Actinacidiphila yeochonensis CN732: one gene and its partner. The protein of the gene in region 1 interacts with the protein of each later gene in a pairwise test. Links are inferred from orthologs where the notes say so. Each region holds a gene or a part of one and is shown in the gene's direction. Other genes may lie near its edges.

Evidence for each region.
Region 2: the proteins of BS72_RS20620 (region 1) and rsfS interact in binary tests that used the Escherichia coli proteins (3 or more experiments, as listed by UniProt). The link is inferred for Actinacidiphila yeochonensis CN732 from one-to-one orthologs.

Annotation. Positions count from the first base shown.
Region 1 is NZ_JQNR01000005.1:2,030,908-2,040,291, forward strand. The notes cover bases 3,323-6,211. They hold BS72_RS20620 (ATP-binding protein), read left to right. Parts: upstream 3,323-4,128; coding sequence 4,129-5,295; downstream 5,296-6,211. Other genes in these bases: BS72_RS20615 (MFS transporter), read left to right, coding at 3,323-3,730. In the rest of the region: BS72_RS20605 (SWIM zinc finger family protein), read right to left, coding at 1-1,296; BS72_RS20610 (AraC family transcriptional regulator), read right to left, coding at 1,499-2,263; more of BS72_RS20615, read left to right, coding at 2,459-3,322; BS72_RS20630 (VWA domain-containing protein), read left to right, coding at 8,282-9,384.
Region 2 is NZ_JQNR01000003.1:861,258-870,594, reverse strand. The notes cover bases 3,284-6,125. They hold rsfS (ribosome silencing factor), read left to right. Parts: upstream 3,284-4,406; coding sequence 4,407-4,844; downstream 4,845-6,125. Other genes in these bases: BS72_RS05210 (histidine phosphatase family protein), read left to right, coding at 4,852-5,499; BS72_RS05220 (LCP family protein), read left to right, coding at 3,284-4,217. In the rest of the region: BS72_RS05230 (M48 family metallopeptidase), read right to left, coding at 1-1,214; BS72_RS37060 (hypothetical protein), read left to right, coding at 1,352-1,495; nadD (nicotinate-nucleotide adenylyltransferase), read left to right, coding at 1,497-2,096; more of BS72_RS05220, read left to right, coding at 2,130-3,283; BS72_RS05195 (S53 family peptidase), read left to right, coding at 7,320-9,281. UniProt on the Escherichia coli protein: Functions as a ribosomal silencing factor. Interacts with ribosomal protein uL14 (rplN), blocking formation of intersubunit bridge B8.

The DNA of each region.
Region 1 (9,384 bases):
CGGCGTCAGTTCGGCGAAGACGGTCAGCGGCCCGCCCCCGGAGAGCGCGGCCAGCCGCCAGGGGGCCGGGCCGACGACCGGCACCGCGTCCGGGCTCTCCGCGTCCGCCAGCTGCCACCGCTCCCGGCCCGGCACCGGTACGACGCCGCTCAGCAGCACCGGCCAGGCGTCCAGCCACGGGTCGTGGGCGAGCGCGTCCCCGTAGGCGTCGAGCGCCGCCCCGACGCCGGTCCCGACGGGCACGTCCGAGACGGCCGCCTCGACACGGTGCGGGCCCAGCTCGACGCGCAGCGGCACGGCGGCCCGGTGGAAGGCCACCTCGCCGTCCAGCACCACGCCCACCGGCAGTGCGAGTTCGGGGGCGCGGCCGGCCGCTCCGAAGCTGAGCACCAGGGCGCACTGGCCCGACCCCTCCTCGCGCAGCCACACCCGGCGGGTCGTCAGCCGGTCGTCGGCCGTGTCGTAGCGGGCGGCTACCAGCCACCGCCCGCGCACCCGCGGGCCGGCCAGTACCTCGGCCGCGTCGACGGTGAAGCCCACCCGGGTGCGGACGGTGTCCACCAGCGGCTCCGGCAGCGCCTCCCGGCCGAGGAAGCCCTTGGCCAGAAGGTGCAGCAGCGCCGCCTCCTCCAGCATCCGGGCCGGCCAGTCGCCGCCCGACGCCGCCGTGGAGCCGAGCTCCCGCACCCGCGCGGCCAGGCCCGGTGCCTGGGCGTCCACCATCCGCGCGGCCGTCTCGTCGAACGGCCGCATCCCGTCGCGGTCGGCACCGGCCAGCCCGCCGCGCAGCAGGTCGACCAGCCGCTGCTCCAGCTCGCTCGCGCCGCCCTCGACCCGCACCGCGCGCTGCTCGGCACGGCGTCGAGCCGCCTCGGTGTCGGCCGGGCCGGACCTGCGGGACGACTCCCCGCCCGGCTCCGCCTGGCGCGCCCGCTCGTCCTTCTGCCGCCGCGCCGCGACCCACTCGGCCACCCACTCCGGCTCCCCGCCGGCCGGACCGGCCGCCGGTATCGGCCCCTTCGCCCCTTCGGCCCACAGCAGCAGCAGCGCCAGCGCGTGCTTGCACGGGAACTTCCGGCTCGGGCAGGTGCAGCGGTACGCGGGGCCGCGGGTGTCCACGACGGTCTGGTACGGCGTCCTGCCGCTGCCCTTGCACAGCCCCCACACCGCCGTGCCAGCGGCGCCCGTGCCGGACCACGGCGCGGGCGTGGCGAGCTTGCCGCCGGCCTTCTGCGATGCGGCGTCAGGCGCGAGCCCGAGCACTTGGTCCGCGGTCCACCGCGTTTCCGTCTCCATGACCACCGACGGTAGGGGGAGGCACTGACATTCGGGGACTGACGTCTGGTCGGATCGGGCCCGCGAGGGGTCGTGTGCGGCCTTCAACACCCCTCTGCCGTCGCACGTCTGATAGGTAATCGGATTCTCCGATTACTGGATGTTCGGACCGTTGGTGACGGGGATGTGACGGCCACGACCCCCCGAGGGGCGGCCCGTCCGCCTATCCCGCCGCCCGCGCCGCGTACCGTCCAGGCGTCGTGCCGAAGGCGCGCCGGAACGCCTCGATGAACGCGCTCGGGTTGGCGTAACCGCAGGCGATGGCGGTCCTGGTGACCTCATGCCCCGCCGCGAGCAGGGTCAGCGAGTGGTGCAGCCGCAGCTGGGTGCGCCACTGGGGGAAGTTCATGCCCGTCTCGCGCCGGAACAGGCGGCTCAGGGTGCGCTCGCTCGCTCCGACGGCCGCGCCGAGTCCGGCCAGCGACCGTGGATCGGCCGGGTCGGCGTGCAGCAGGGCGGCCACGGCCCGCAGCCGGTCGTCGGCCGGCAGCGGCAGGGGCAGCAGCAGAGGCAGCGTCTCGGCCCGGGACAGCTGGTCGAGCGCCACCTGTTCGAGGGTGCGCCGCTGCCGAACGGTCCTGGCCGCGTGCCGCGCCTCGTCGGTGAGGGCGACGATGACCTCGCGCAGCAGCGGGTCCACCGCGAGGACGGTGGGCCGGTCCGTGCGCAGCGGGGTGGCCGAGGGCGGGAAGCACAACGTACGCATCCGTGCCGGACCGTGCGCCTCATGGGCGTGGGCCACCCCGGCGGGCACCCAGACCGCGCGCAGCGGCGGTACCGCCCACGTGCCCGCCGCCGTCGTGACCCGCAGCACGCCGTGGCTGGGGTGGATGAGCTGGTGCTCGGTGTGGTGGTGCCAGGTGACGCGCTCCCGGTGGACCAGGTCCAGGAGGGTGGGACCGGCGAGGGGCCGGTGGGGTGCGCTCAGGGCGCCGTCGGCGGCAGGGGAGTCTGCGGCCTCGGCGGCTCCCCCGGGGCGCTCGGCGGCCTCGGCGGCCTCGGGTGCTCCGGGTGCTCCGGCGCGATCGGCGGGACGGTTCTCGTCGACGCCTTGGCGGGTTGGCGACACAATCGGGCAGAGTATCGGTGGCCGCCCCATCCGTGGCCCCGCGACGCTGGTGCCATGGCTCAGCTCAACTCCTCAGCCCCGCCCCCGGCCGCCGCCGCGGCGCCGTCGGACACCGCCGCCGGCACCTGGTCCCGCATGCGCCTGTGGGGCATCGCCCACGCCGTCGACGACCTCTACCAGGGCCTGGTCCCCGCCACCGTGCCCTACTTCGTGCTGGACCGGCACTACGGCTATGTCGCCGCCTCCGGCCTCACCCTTGCCGCCACCCTCGGCAGCTCCGTGCCGCAGCCCTTCCTCGGCGTGGCGGTCGACCGGCTGCGGGTCGGCTGGCTGGTCGGCGCGGGCGTGGCACTGGCCGGGATCGGCTTCGGCCTGTCCGGCCTGGTGCCCTCGTACGCCGCCACCTGGTGCCTGATCATGCTCTCCGGACTCGGCGTGGCGATGTTCCACCCGGCCGCGGGCAAGGCCGCGCGGGAGGCGGCCGGCGACAGCGCCGCGGCGATGAGCGTGTTCGCCGCGGGCGGCAGCGTCGGCTTCTTTCTGGCCCCGGTACTGGCCACGCCGGCCCTGATCGCCTGGGGGGTGGGGACCACGGCCCTCTTCATCCCGCCGGCGGTGCTGATCGCCTTCGTGCTGCTGCGGCACCGGCGCCGCCAAGGGGCGGCCACCGTGTCCGCCGTCCGCGCCGGGCGTGACCAGTGGCGGCCGTTCGCGGTGCTCACCTCCGTGGAAGTGGTGCGCTCGGTGGCGTTCTTCGGGGTCAACACCTTCATCGAGCTGTACTGGATCCGCGACCTGCACGCCTCCCGCGGACTGGCCGGAGCCGCCCTCACCTGCTTCCTGGCGGGCGGTGTCAGCGGCACCCTGCTGGGCGGGCGGATCGCCGACCGGCTGGGGATGGTGCGCACGGTGCAGATCGGCGGCGGCCTCGCGCTGCCGATGCTCGCCGGACTGGTCCTGACGCCCGGCAGCGTCGTGCCGCTGCTCTTCGCGGTCCTCACCGGACTGACGCTGAACCTGCCCTTCGCGGTGCTCGTCAAGCTCGGCCAGGACTACCTGCCGACCCGGCCGGGTACGGCGGCGGGCGTGACCCTCGGCCTCGCGGTGAGTGTCGGCGGCCTGCTCGCACCGCTGCTCGGGCTGGTGGCCGACGCCCACGGGCCGCGCGGCGCCCTCGCGGTGCTCTGCGTGGTGCCGCCGATCGCCCTCGGGCTGGGGCTGTTCCTGCCCGAGCCGGGGCAGCGGGAGGTGGAGGCGGCGCGGCCGGAGGCGGAGGCGGCCGCCGGAGACGAAGCCGCGCCCGAGCCGGGGACGGCCCGCCGCTGACGCCGCTCTCGCCGCTCCCGGCGGCATCCCACCGCCTGGCTGCCGCCGCCCCCTCGGGCCACTCCTCTGCGCTTGACACACCGTCACGTCTGCTCCCGCCGCCGGCAACGGCGTCGGGGACGGGCCTCGGCGTGTGCCGACCCGACGCCCGTCCCCGGGCGCGAGGAGATCATCCCCGCTCCGGGCCGGCCGAACGCCCGCGCGCGGGGAGCCGCGGCCGGTCGCCGGACGCGCCCGAGGGCGGCGCCGAGTGCTCCGGGGAGGGCCCGTAACCCGTGCCGGACACGGGCTGTGACCGATTGTCAGTGGTGCGGTGCATCGTGGAAGCACACCGACCGCGCACGGGCCGAAGGGCCCGCGCATGCCCGTGGGGGAGTGCTGTGCCGTCTACGTCCGCCATCACCGCAACCGCTGCCGCGACAGCCGAGGAGCCCGCGCACGGTTCCGCCGTCGCGCCCGAAGGGGCTTCCGCGTCCGCCGGCGGCGGGCAGGCCCTGCGCGCGCACGCGGAGGAAGCCTTCGCCGCCGAGCTGGCCGCGCTCGCCGCCGCCGACGACCGCCCCCGCCCGGCCCGCTGGCGGCTGTCGCCATGGGCGGTGGCCACCTACCTGATGGGCGGCACCCTGCCCGACGGCACCGCCATCACGCCCAAGTACGTCGGCCCCCGCCGCATCATCGAGGTCGCCGTCACCACCCTGGCCACCGACCGCGCGCTGCTGCTCCTCGGCGTGCCCGGCACCGCCAAGACCTGGGTCTCCGAACACCTGGCCGCCGCGGTCAGCGGGGACTCCACCCTCCTCGTGCAGGGCACCGCCGGCACCCCCGAGGAGGCCATCCGCTACGGCTGGAACTACGCGCAGCTCCTCGCGCACGGGCCCAGCCGTGACGCCCTGGTACCCAGCCCGGTGATGCGCGCCATGGCCGAGGGGCGGATCGCCCGCGTCGAGGAGCTGACCCGCATCCCGGCCGACGTGCAGGACACGCTGATCACCATCCTGTCCGAGAAGACGCTGCCGATACCGGAGCTGGGCACCGAGACGCAGGCGGTGCGCGGCTTCAACCTGATCGCCACCGCCAACGACCGCGACCGCGGGGTGAACGACCTGTCCAGCGCGCTGCGCCGACGCTTCAACACGGTGGTGCTGCCGCTGCCGGCCACCGCCGAGGAGGAGGTCGCCATCGTCAGCCGGCGCGTCGACCAGATCGGCCGCGGCCTCGACCTGCCGGCCGCGCCCAGCGGCGCCGACGAGATCCGCCGGGTCGTCACCGTCTTCCGCGAGCTGCGCGCGGGCGCCACGGAGGACGGCCGGCTCAAGGTCAAGTCGCCCTCGGGCACGCTGTCCACGGCCGAGGCGATCTCCGTGGTCACCAACGGCCTGGCGCTGGCCGCCCACTTCGGCGACGGCGTACTGCGGGCCGGGGACGTGGCGGCGGGCATCCTCGGCGCCGTCGTCCGTGACCCGGCCGCCGACCGGCTGGTCTGGCAGGAGTACCTGGAGACGGTCGTGCGCGAGCGGGAAGGGTGGAAGGACTTCTACCGCGCCTGCCGCGAGGTGACGGCATGACACCCGACGCCGCCGCCCCGACCCGCGCCGCTGCGCGCCGGGCCGCCTCCGTCCCACGGGCCGGCGCTGTCCCCGATCCGCAGGACGTGCTGCTGCTCGGCGTGCGCCACCACGGCCCCGGCTCGGCCCGCGCCGTGCGCGCCGCGTTGGACGCCTACCGGCCGCAGGCCGTCCTCATCGAGGGGCCGGCCGAGGCGGACGCCCTGGCGGCACTCGCCGCCGACCCGGGCATGCGGCCGCCGGTCGCACTGCTCGCCCACGTCGTCGACGAACCGGCGCGGGCCGCCTTCTGGCCTTTCGCGGAGTTCTCCCCGGAGTGGGTGGCGCTGCGCTGGGCCGCCGAGGCCGGTGCGGAGGTGCGGTTCATCGACCTGCCGGCCGCGCACACCCTCGCACTCCGCGCCGCCGCCGACACTCCGGAGACGTCCGACGGACCCGAAGTGCCTGACGGAGCCGGGGTGCCTGCCGGCCCCGAGGTGCCTGCGGCCGGTCAGGAAGCGGGGGGGCGGAGGCCGGGCCGCGAAGCCGGCCCGGGCGCCCAGGGCGCCCATGCCCCGGACGGCTCGGCGCCTGGGGACGGTACCGACCGACAGGACAGCGCCGGCCCCGACAGCGAGCCGCAGTCGGACGCGCTGCGCGTCGACCCGCTCGCGGTGCTCGCCGCGGCAGCCGGGTACGAGGACCCGGAACGCTGGTGGGAGGACGCGGTCGAGCACCGCGGCAGCGGCGCGGACGACCCGTTCGCCCCGTTCGCCGCCGTTGCCGAGGCGATGGCCGAGATCCGCGGTGACCAGGAGGGCCCGGACGCCCCGGACGCCGCCGACGACCAGGGTGACCACGGCGGTGCCGACCCGCGCGACCTCGTCCGCGAGGCCCACATGCGGCTGCGGCTGCGCGAGGCCCGGCGTGTCCACGAGCGGACGGCCGTGGTGTGCGGCGCCTGGCACGTCCCGGCCCTGGCCGCCCGCACCACCGCGGCCGCCGACCGGCAGCTCCTCAAAGGCCTGCCGAAGGTGAAGGTGCAGGCCACCTGGGTGCCGTGGACGCACCGCCGGCTCTCCCGGGCCGGTGGATACGGGGCCGGAATCGACTCCCCGGGCTGGTACGCGCACCTGTTCGCCGCCCCCGACCGCCCGCTCGCCCGCTGGATGACGAAGGTGGCCGGCCTGCTCCGGGAAGAGGACCTCCCGGTGTCGTCCGCGCACGTCATCGAGGCGGTGCGGCTGGCCGACACCCTCGCCGCTGTGCGCGGCCGCCCGCTGGCCGGCCTCGGCGAGACGCTGGACGCGGTGCTGGCGGTGATGTGCGACGGCTCCGAGGTACCGCTGGAGCTGGTCCGCGACCGGCTGGTGGTCGGCGACGCGCTCGGCGAGGTCCCGGAGGGCGCGCCCGCCGTCCCCCTGGCCCGCGACCTGGCGCAGGAGCAGCGCCGGCTGCGGTTGAAGCCCGAGGCGTTGGAGCGCGAGCTCGAACTCGACCTGCGCAAGGAGTTGGACGCCGGTCGCAGCCGTCTGCTGCACCGGCTGCGGCTGCTCGGCATCGGCTGGGGGGAGCCCGCCGTGGGCCGCTCCGGCCGAGGCACCTTCCGCGAGTCCTGGCGGCTGCGCTGGGAGCCGGAGGCGGCCGTCCGGGTCGCCGAGGCCGGCATCTGGGGCACCACCGTGCGGGCCGCGGCGGGCGCCCGCGCCCGCGACCTGGCCGCCGGGGCGGCCACGCTGGCCGAGGTCACCGCCATGGCCGAGCGCTGCCTGCTGGCCGGACTCGACGACGCGCTGCCCGAGGTGATGCGGGTGCTCGCCGACCGTGCCGCCCTGGACGCGGACGTCGCCCACCTCGCCGCCGCCCTTCCCGCGCTGGTCCGCGCGGTCCGCTACGGCGACGTGCGCGGCACCGACTCCAGGGCGCTGGCCCGGGTCGCGGCCGGGCTGGCCGAGCGGATCTGCGTCGGCTTCCCGGCGGCCTGCACCCACCTCGACGCCGAGGGGGCGGCGGCCCTGCGCGGCCCCATGGACGAGGTGCACCGGGCCGTGGCCCTGCTGGGGGAGGGGCTGCGGGACCGCTGGTCCGCGATGCTGCGCGGACTGGCCGGGCGGGACTCCTCCGTCCCCGGGCTCTTGCGCGGCGCCGCCGCCCGGCTGCTGCTCGACGAGGGGCGGCTGCCGGACGGGGAGGCCGCCCGGCTGATGGGGCTGGCTCTCTCGCCCGGCGCCGGACCCGCCGAGGCGGCCGCCTGGATCGAGGGGTTCCTGGCGGGCGGCGGCATGCTGCTGGTCCACGACGAGCGGCTGCTCGCGCTGGTCGACGGCTGGCTGAGCGGGGTGCCCGCCGAGGCGTTCACGGATGTGCTGCCCCTGCTGCGGCGGACGTTCGGCCAGTTCGAGTCCGGGGTCCGCACCTCGGTGGGCGAGCTGGTGCGGCGCGGCCCGGCCGGCCGGGCCGCACCCGCCCGGGGCGGGTCGGCGCGTCCGGGTTCGCGCCGGAGCTGGACCGGGCCCGGGCCGACGCGGCGGCCCGCACCGTGCGGCTGCTGCTGGGCCGGTCCACCGCTGACGGTCCGGAGGACCTCCAGGACCCGCCCGCCCCCGACGACCGCACCGGCCCGGCCGCCACGAGCCCCGCCCTGCCGGCCCCGGCCCCGGCCCCGGCCTCCGGACTGTCGGAAGCGGTCTCCTGGGCGCGCCACCCGGCCGTCCGAAGCAGCGGCGAAGGCGGAGGTCAGAGCTCGGGCAGGAGCCGGAACGCGGCCGCGACGATGCCCGGCCAGGCCGTGCCCGGGCGGCGAGCGGCCCGCCCCGCGCCTTCGGACGCCGCCGCGCGCCGGTCGGCCCTGGGCGGAACCCGGCTGCCGGCTCCCGTCCGGTCGGCCCCGCCGCTCCGCCGCCCGCGCGGAGGCCCTGTCCGCCACGGGCGCCGCGCCCGTCGTACTCGCCGCTGTACCCGCTGCCCGCCGCCCTGCCGAGACGCCGACCCCTGGAGGCGAGCCCCGATGACCGATGCCGTGACCCGAGACCCGCGCACCGCGGCCACCCCTGAGGCCGAGACCGTCCCGGAGGCCGCCGGAGCCGACGAGCGGCTGCGCCGATGGCGGCTGGTGCTCGGCGCCGAGCCGCCCGGCAACGGCGGCCAGGGCGCCTGCTCCGGCACCGGCTACACGCTCACCGGCCGGGACGCCGCCATGGACCGCACCCTCGCCGCCGTCTACGGCGGCGCGTCCGGCGCGGAGCGCTCCGCCGGGCTGGGCTCCTCGGCGCCCCAGGTGGCCCGGTGGCTGGGCGACATCCGCACCTACTTCCCGTCCTCCGTGGTGCAGGTGATGCAGCGCGACGCGATCGACCGGCTCGGGCTGTCCGCGCTGCTGCTCGAACCGGAGATGCTGGAGGCGGTGGAGGCCGACGTGCACCTCGTGGGCACCCTGCTGTCCCTCAACCGGGCGATGCCGGAGACCACCCGGGAGACGGCGCGGGCGGTGGTCCGCAAGGTCGTCCAGGATCTGGAGCGGCGGCTCGCCACCCGCACCCGGGCCACCCTCACCGGCGCCCTCGACCGCTCCGCGCGCACCACCCGCCCGCGCCACCGCGACATCGACTGGGACCGCACCATCCGCGCGAACCTGCGCCACTACCTGCCCGAGTACCGCACGGTCGTGCCGGAGCGCCTGATCGGGTACGGCCGGGCCGACCAGGCGGTGAAGAAGGAGGTGGTGCTCTGCATAGACCAGTCCGGTTCGATGGCCGCGTCCGTCGTCTACGCCTCCGTGTTCGGCGCCGTGCTGGCCTCGATGCGCTCCCTCGACACCCGCCTGGTGGTGTTCGACACCGCCGTCGTCGACCTCACCGACGAGCTGGACGACCCGGTGGACGTCCTCTTCGGCACGCAGCTCGGCGGCGGCACCGACATCAACCGGGCGCTGGCCTACTGCCAGTCCAGGATCACCCGGCCGGCCGAGACCGTCGTCGTACTGATCAGCGACCTGTACGAGGGCGGCATCCGCGACGAGATGCTCAAACGCGTGGCGGCGATGAAGGCCGCCGGGGTGCAGTTCGTGGCCCTGCTCGCGCTCTCCGACGAGGGCGCGCCCGCGTACGACCG
Region 2 (9,337 bases), on another replicon or contig:
GGTCCCGACCCCCGCGTCCCGGACTGCTGCCCAGAGCCGGTGAAGCGGTCCCGCAGCTTGCCGCCCAGGTCGCCCGCGCCGTTCCCGAGGTCCCGGATCAGCCCCATCAGCGGGTCCTTGCTGCTCTTGACGGTGTCCGCGTAGTGCGAGGCGGACTCCTTGAACGCGTCGTAGACGGACGTGTCCTGGTCCTCGGACCGGCGCGGGTAGTGGCCGTCCATCAGGCGCTGGTAGTCCCGGGTGGCCGCCCACCGGCGCAGCTCGGAGGCGCGCACCGCGGCGAACGGGTGCGAGCGCGGCAGCACGTTGAGGATCTTCAGCACCGAGTCCCGCAGGTCCCCGGCGGCCTCGTACTCGTCGGCCTGCTTCAGGAACGCCTCGGTGTTCATCTCGTGCAGGTGGTTGCCGCCGGCCAGCTTCATCAGGCCGCGCATCGACGCCTGGAGGTCCTGACCCACCAGCAGGCCGGCCCGGTCCGCGGACAGCTCCGACGTGCGGAACCACTCGCGCAGCGCCGTCACCACGGCCATGATCGCGACGTTGCCCAGCGGTATCCACGCCAGCCGCAGCGCCAGGCCGGTCAGGAAGAGCAGCATCGTGCGGTAGACGGAGTGGCCGGAGAGCGCGTGGCCCACCTCGTGGCCGACGACCGCCCGCATCTCCTCCTCGTTCAGCAGCTCGACGAGGCCGGTGTTGACCACGATGATCGGCTCGTTCATGCCGATGCACATCGCGTTCGGCTCGGGGTCCTGCGTCACGTACATCGCCGGCACCCGCTCCAGGTCCAGGATGTGGCAGGCGTCCCGCAGCATGGCGTGGAGGTGGGGGAACTGCTCGTCGCCGACCCGCACCGAGTCGGCCAGGAACAGCAGCCGCAGGCTGCGCTCGGGCACCAGCGCGCTCAGGGCCTTGAAGACGGTGTCGAAACCGCTGAGCTTGCGCAGCGCCACCAGGGCCGACCGGTCGGCCGGGTGCTCCCAGGCGCGTGAGGAGATGTCAGGGAACCGGCGCCGCGAGCGGCTGGGCAGCCGCTCCCCGCCCTGCGGCGGCACGCTCGCGCCACCCGGGAAGCCCCCGGGGAAACCGCCTGACGAGCCGCCGGGTGTGGCACCTGACGAGCCGCCGGACGCCTCACCGGAGCCGCCGCCCGCCGTGGCCGCCTTGGCGTCCTTGCTGTCCTTGCCGTCCTTCTTGGCCTTCTTCGGTTCGGACATACCGGCCCAACCCCCTGCTCGCCGAACGGTTCACCATGCTGGACGCACGGAGCCTGCTCGAAGTTCCCCACAGCCCGCCCGTACGATGTGCGGAGAGTCCTCCCGCCCGTCCCCGAGCACGCAAAGGGTCCGCCGTCATGACGACCGCTGCAGCCACCACCCTGACCACTCTCGCCGAGGGCGGCAACCACCCGAGCCTCAGCCCCTACCTGACAGGATTCGGCGCGTTCGGCGTGCTGCTGCTCCTGCTGTGGGTCGTCACGCGCTTCAACCGCGACTAGCATGTCGGCGAAAAAGCGCATCGGTGTGATGGGCGGCACCTTCGATCCCATCCACCACGGGCACCTGGTGGCCGCGAGCGAGGTGGTGAGCCTTTTCCACCTCGACGAGGTCGTCTTCGTACCCACCGGCCAACCCTGGCAGAAGGACGACCGCCAGGTGTCCCCGGCCGAGGACCGCTACCTGATGACGGTGATCGCCACCGCCTCCAACCCGCAGTTCTCGGTCAGCCGCAGCGACATCGAACGCGGTGGCGCCACCTACACCATCGACACGCTGCGGGACCTGCGGGCGGAGCACCCGGACGCGGAGCTGTTCTTCATCACCGGCGCCGACGCTCTCGCCCAGATCTTCTCGTGGCGGAACGCGGCGGAGCTCTTCGCGCTGGCGCACTTCATCGGCGTCACACGTCCAGGGCATACGCTGTCGGACCCGGGCTTCCCGGAGGGCGGTGTGTCCCTCGTGGAGGTCCCGGCGCTGGCGATCTCGTCGACCGACTGCCGTGAGCGGGTGGCCAAGGGGAATCCCGTCTGGTACCTGGTTCCGGACGGTGTGGTGCGCTACATCGACAAGCGCGCCCTCTACCGGAACCGGCTCGGGTAGCGGCGCCGACGCACACATGAATTGGGGTTCCTCGTGAACGACGCCAACCCCCGCAGGCCCTACGGCCACGGCGGTCCGGACACCGGCACGGACCCCTACGGGCAGGGCCCCTACTACGAGCAGCAGCCCTACGGCTACGACGCGTACGGCCGCCCGGTCGCCCCGCCCCCGCCGGACCCCAGGGCCCAGGGCGTCCACCAGGACCCCTATCAGGGCACCTACCAGGGGCCCGGGCACATCCCGCAGCAACCCCAACAGCCGTACTACGGCCAGCCCCCCGGCCCCGACGGCCATGACACCGGCCAGTACCCGGGATATCCCGGGTACTCCGCCCTGGAGCGGGGCTACGGCCCCGGCGGCTCCCCGACGGGGCAGATGCCCGTGTACGGCGCCGGTCCGCGCCAGGACTTCGACACCGGGCAGCACACCGGCCAGTTCCCGGCGTACGACACCGGGCAGCAGCCCGTGTACGGGGGCGGCGGGCCGCACACCGGCCAGACACCCGTCTATGACGGCGGTTCCCCGACCGGGCAGATGCCCGTGTACGGCGCCGGTCCGCGTCAGGACTTCGACACCGGGCAGCACACCGGGCAGCACACCGGCCAGTTCCCGGCGTACGACACCGGGCAGCAGCCCGTGTACGGGGGCGGCGGGCCGCACACCGGCCGGACACCCGTCTATGACGGCGGTTCCCATACCGCCCAGATGCCGGTCCAGGACGGCGGCGGCCACACGGGCCAGGTGCCGGTCCACGACAGCGGCGGCCCGCACACCGGGCAGCTGCCCCGCCAGAAGGCGGGGCCGGAGCCGGACCGGGCAGCGGAGGACGGAGAGGGCGGCGGCCCCCGGACGGGCCTCGGCTACCAGGAAGAGCCGTTCGCCTTCGTGGACGAGGACTCCGAGGAGTCCGAGGACGTCATCGACTGGCTCAAGTTCTCCGAGTCCCGCACCGAGCGCCGCGAGGAGGCCCGGCGGCGCGGCCGCAACCGGCGTGTCGGGCTCGTCCTCGTCCTCGTCCTGGCCCTGCTCGGCGGCGCCGGATACCTGTGGGACGCCGGGAAGATCCCCGGGCTGAAGAAGAGCGGCGCCAAGGCGGCCGCCACCGGCGGCTCCCAACGGCGCGACGTGATCCTGGTCCACCTGATGCCCGTCGACGGCGGCCCCAGCTCCACCGCCCTGCTGGTGGACAACACCACGAAGAAGCACGGCACCACCGTCCTCATCCCCAACGCCCTCCAGGTCAGCGGCGACGACGGCACCATGACCCTCGACAAGTCCGTCGAGGACGGGGTGGGCCCCACCCGTGACGCGCTCAACGCGCTGCTCGGCACGGACATCAGCGGCAGCTGGCGGCTCGACTCGCCGTACCTCGAACTGCTCGTCGACTCCCTGGGCAACGTGCTCGTCGACACCAACGCCTCCGTCAAGGGCACCGGCAAGGACAAGGACAAGGTCCTGGTGCCCAAGGGCGAGCAGCAGGAGCTCACCGGCCAGGCCGCCGTCGCCTACGCCACCTACCGGGCGCCCGGAGAGCCGCAGACCGCGCAGCTGGCGCGGTTCGGCCAGGTGATGGAGGCGGTGCTGGAGAAGATGCCCAGCGACACCGCCGGGGCCACCAAGACCGTGCAGGCCCTCACCCAGATCCTCGACCCCTCGCTCACCGAGAGCCAGCTCGGCGCCTCCCTCGCGGCGCTCGCGGACCTCGCGAAGACCGGCGCCTACAGCACCCTCACGCTGCCGGTCGGCTCCGACGGCACGCTCAGCGACCAGGCCGCTGCGACCGTCAAGAGCACCCTCGGCACCACGGTGAAGCCCGGCGGCGCGTCGTCCGGCGAGGCCCGGGTGGCCGTCAAGGACGCCAGCGGCGAGGCCAAGGCCGCGAGCATGGCCCAGGCGGCGATCACCAACAGCGGCTCGTACTCCTACGTACCCGGCGGCAAGGCGGCCACGACGCAGAAGGTCTCCCAGGTGCTCTACTCCGACGCCTCACGGGAGGCCGCCGCGAAGGACGTGGCGACCACGCTGGACCTCCCGGTCGCCGAGGTCGGCAAGGGCACGGTGCCGGCCAACGCGGACATCCTGGTGGTGCTCGGCGGGGACTACAAGCCGTCCCAGACCTAGTACGGCGCCCGGCAGGACCGGTCCGGCCCCGGCGGGCGCGTGAGCGCCCTCCCCGGGGCCGGAGCGCGTCCGGGGCTCTGCGGGCGGCGCCGCGGACGGGGGCCCGGGGCGCCGTTCCGCGAGGTGGGGCGCTGTCGGAGCGGCGTGAGACCCTTGAAGGGTCAGGTACACCGACCGGAAAGCTGCTCCGTGACCGCCACAGACCGATCCGTCGAGCTCATCCGCGCCGCCTCCCAGGCTGCCGCCGACAAGCTCGCGCACGACATCATCGCCTACGACGTCAGCGATGTGCTCTCCATCACCGACGCCTTCCTGGTGGCCTCCGCACCCAACGACCGGCAGGTCAGGGCGATCGTGGACGCGATCGAGGAGGTCCTCCGCAAGGACCTGGACGCCAAGCCGGTCCGCCGCGAGGGCGAGCGGGACGGCCGCTGGATCCTGCTCGACTACGTCGACATCGTCGTCCATGTCCAGCACTCCGAGGAGCGTGTCTTCTACGCGCTGGAGCGGCTGTGGAAGGACTGCCCCGAGATCGACCTGCCCGAGGACGCCGTCGCCACCCGCGGCAAGGGCGCGGCCCACGCCGAGGCGCTCGCGGCCTCGGAGGCGTTCGACGAGGACGCGTGAGCCGACCGTGACCTCAGCCGACCGCGGCCGCCGGATCGTCCTCTGGCGGCACGGCCAGACCTCCTGGAACCTCGAACAGCGCTTCCAGGGCGACACCGACATCCCGCTGACGGAGGTCGGCGTCGCCCAGGCCCGGCGGGCCGCCCGTATGCTCGCCGCCCTCGCGCCGGACCGGGTGATCGCCTCCGACCTCCGGCGGGCCGCCGCCACCGCCGCCGAGCTGACGGCGCTCACCGGGCAGACCGCCACCCCCTACGAGGGGCTGCGCGAGACGTACGCGGGGGAGTGGCAGGGCCTGACCCACACCGAGATCCTGGCCCGCTTCGGCGAGCAGTACACGGCCTGGAAGCGCGGTGAGCCGGTCCGCCGCGGCGGCGGCGAACTGGAGACCGAGGTGGCCGACCGTGCCGCGCCGGTGGTGCTCGCCGAGGCCGACAAGCTGCCCCCGGGCGGTCTGCTGGTCGTGGTCAGCCACGGCGGCACGATCCGCACCACCATCGGCAGGTTGCTCGGCCTCGACCCCCGTAGCTGGGAGTCGCTGGGCGGCCTGTCCAACTGCTGCTGGTCCGTCCTCGGCGAGGGCGTGCGCGGCTGGCGGTTGACCGAGCACAACGCGAGCAGCCTGCCGGAAGCGGTTCTCGGCGACGACCGCTGAGGCCCGCGGCCCGCCCCCCGGCGGGTCCCGCGCAGCCGATTTCGTTTCCCGACGCTCCACCCGCTATGCTTCTTCTCGTCGCCAGGACAACAGGGCGGCGGTTCTGGGGCTGTAGCTCAGTTGGTAGAGCGCTTGCATGGCATGCAAGAGGTCCGGGGTTCAATTCCCCGTAGCTCCACAGAAGACGACAGGCGAAGTATGTCCGCGGAAAGCGCGGAGATGCTTCGCCTTCGTCGTTTTCGCGCGAACTCGGTCCGCGCGTGTCGGGGTCTCCCCGGCCTGCGGGCACGGGAGGTGCCCTCAGTCCCCAATCCTCAGCCCCCCCGGGGCCGGGCCGGCACTCCCCTCGGGTGAGCGGGACCGGCAGGAGACTCGTGCGGACTTGCGGGGGAGCGGGGGAGGGGCCGGGGGAAACCCGGTGCCCTTCGGGGCTGGTGCGGGCTCACGGCGCCGTCTGGTGGCGCGTGGCGCCGGACATCCCCTCCTGGCCCGTCGGATCGGCTTCCACGGGCTTGTGGGGGCGTCCTGGGGGTGGTGGAGGGCGGCCGCGGCTGTCGTCGTCGACGGCGTCCGGTCCCGGCCTCGGCGCCCTGCGGGCCGGCCGGGCCCTGACTGTGGCGGCCGTCACCTCCGGGTTCGCGGGTCCGCCCTGGCGGCGGTCGTACTGGTCCCGCCGTCGGGGGTGTTGGCGCTCCGGGGCGAGGACGGCATCGGGGACCCGCGCGGCCTGGCCGCCTCCGGTGGCCCCGGGCCGTTTACCGGTTTGCTGTTCCACCCGGTCGGCCGTGTAAAGTAATCCCCAGGTCGGCCGGTTCGCCGGGCCGACGGACGCGGGGCTATAGCTCAGTTGGTAGAGCGCTTGCATGGCATGCAAGAGGTCCGGGGTTCGAATCCCCGTAGCTCCACAGAAGGATGTTCCCGACGTCGGTCGGAGAAGATCTCGCTCGACCCGTTCGATCTTCTTGATCGGACGGGTTTTCCGCGTTTCCGGAGCCTGCCGAGGCGACCTGATGCGGCCGAAGCCGCACGCGATGCCCGGGACTTCGCAGGAGGGTCCGGGCCGTCGGCGAGGCGGACGCAGCGGCAGCCCCCTCGCGGATGACGGCACCGCCGTGGACCAGGAGCCCCCACGCTGTCCACCGTCCCGTCGGGTGTGGCCGTGGGTGCCACCAGAGCGCCTGTCGGGCGGAGGCCGTCGAGTGTGCGGACCGTCACACTTCCCGATCTGGCGCCGAGCGGTGTGGGGGCGAGGAGTTCGTCGGGTGTGGGGCCGGCGGTGGAGGGTGCGCGGGGCCGCGGTCCCAGGCGCGGGGGCGGGCGCAGGCGCGGCGTCGGGGGCGGCGGTGGAAGAGGGGACGGCCCTGACGGGCGCGATCGTGCGGCGGCGGCACGGCGGCACGGCGGCACGGCGGCACGGCGGCACGGCGGCACGGCGGTACGGAGGGGCTTCGGGTCGAGGAGGTGGCCGCGCCTGTGGCCGGCCGCGGCGCGGGCGGCCCGCGTTCGTACGTGTGGGGGGTTCCCGGCGCGTCCGGCGGGTTTTTTTCCCTCTGTCCCTTCCGCCCCGGCTCGCCGCCTCGATCCGGCATCCCCTGGTGGGTGGGCAGGGCCGCTGCTAGCGTCAACTCTCCTGGCGGTCAAGGTCAATGATCCCTCGGGCGAGTATCCGTAGGAGGGGGTTCCTTGACCTTCTCTTGGGTATTTCATGGCCCTCACGTGAACTGATCGGCGACAGAGTGTCGCTCTGTGCGGTGCTCCGCGCACGGATAACGGTGACACCGTGTCAGATGCGATATCCACTTGCTTCGCTTGGGGGTTCCATGAGATTCGAGCGCAAGAGAGCCCGCGCCGGGCTGGCGATGGCAGCCACACTGCCCCTCGTCGCCGGCGCGCTCGTGCTTGGCGCCCAGGGCGCCAACGCCGACACGTCGGCCGGGCGCCAGCTGCTGAGCGGCACCAAGCCCGCGTGGGCGACCGCGCATGCGGACAAGGGCGCCGCGTCCGCCAGCGGCAAGGTGACCGCCCGGGTCTACCTCGCCGGTGACGCCCAGGGCCTGGCCGCCTACGCCAAGGCGGTCTCCGACCCGCAGTCGGCGACGTACGCGCACTACCTGACGGCGGCCCAGGCTCAGGCCCGCTTCGGCGCCACCGCCGCCCAGCGGGAAGCCGTGCGCTCGTGGTTGACCTCCTCCGGCCTGAAGGTCACCGGCTCCAACCAGCACTTCCTGACCGTCACCGGCACCGTGAAGTCCGCCGAGAAGGCGTTCGGCACCCAGCTGCACAACTACGCCAAGGGCAGCCACACCTACCACGCCCCGGCCGCCACGGCCTCGGCGCCGGCCTCCCTCAAGGGCGCCGTGCTCACCGTGACGGGCCTCGACAACGCCCCCAGGCAGGCCACCCACGACGACACCCTGCCCCCGCCCGAGGCCGCGTTCGTCAACTCCGGGCCGTTCTCCACCTACTACGGCTCGAACGTCGACAAGAAGCTCCCCTCGGCGTACGGCAGCAAGGCCGCTTACACCATCCAGGGCTACTCCGGCGACCAGCTGCGCGCCGCCTACGGCGCCGGCAAGTACACCGGCGCGGGCGTCACCGTGGCGATCACCGACGCCTACGCCTCGCCGAACATCGTCTCCGACTCCGCCCGCCTGGCCAAGGACACCGGCGGCCAGAAGTACCGCAAGGGCCAGCTGACGCAGGTCACCCCGGCGGCCGACGGCTACAACAGCGTCGACGAGTGCGGCGCCTCCGGCTGGTACGGCGAGGAGTCGCTGGACGTCGAGTCCGTGCACGCCGTGGCCCCCGACGCCGACATCGTCTACGTGGGTGCCGCCTCCTGCGGCGACGACGACCTGCTCGACGCGCTGCAGAAGGTCGTCGACAACCACCTGGCGACCATCGTCAGCAACTCCTGGGGCGACGTCGAGGCCGACGCCACTCCGGACTCCCAGGCCGCCTACGACCAGGTCTTCGAGACCGGGGCCGTGGAGGGCATCGGCTTCTACTTCTCCTCCGGTGACGACGGCGACGACGCCATCGACGAGAACGGCGCGACCGACGTCTCGACCCCGTCCGACTCCCAGTGGGCGACCTCGGTCGGCGGCACCTCGCTGGCCGTCGGCAAGAACGACAAGTACCTGTGGGAGACCGGCTGGGGCACCGAGCGGGCCCCGCTGTCGGCCGACGGCAAGAGCTGGGACGGCTTCCCCGGCCCGTTCACCTCGGGCGCCGGCGGCGGCACCAGCAAGCTGGTGGGGCAGCCGTACTACCAGCGCGGCGTCGTCCCGGACTCGCTGTCCAAGGAGAACGGCTCCACCGCGATGCGCGTCCAGCCGGACATCTCCGCGGTCGCCGACCCCAACACCGGCTTCCTCGTCGGTGAGACGATGACCTTCCCCGACGGCACCGCGAAGTACAACGAGTACCGCCTCGGCGGCACCTCGCTGGCCTCCCCGGTCATCGCCGGCGTCCAGGCGCTCGCCGAGCAGGCCCGCGGCGGCGTGCCGATCGGCTTCGCCAACCCGGGCATCTACTCCCGGTACGGCACGTCCTCCTTCCACGACGTGACCGACCACCCGCTCGGCCAGGGCCAGGGCATCGCCAACGTCCGCGTCGACTACGCCAACACCACCGACGCGTCCGAGGGCACCATCACCTCGCTGCGCACCTTCGGCGCGGACAGCTCGCTGCACGCGACCGTCGGCTACGACAACGTCACCGGAGTCGGCACCCCCGGCACCGACTACGTGAAGTCCTACAAGCCGGCGAAGAAGAACTGACCGAGACATCGGCGCCTGGGCGGCCTTCCTCCTGAAGGGCCGCCCGGCACTGCCTC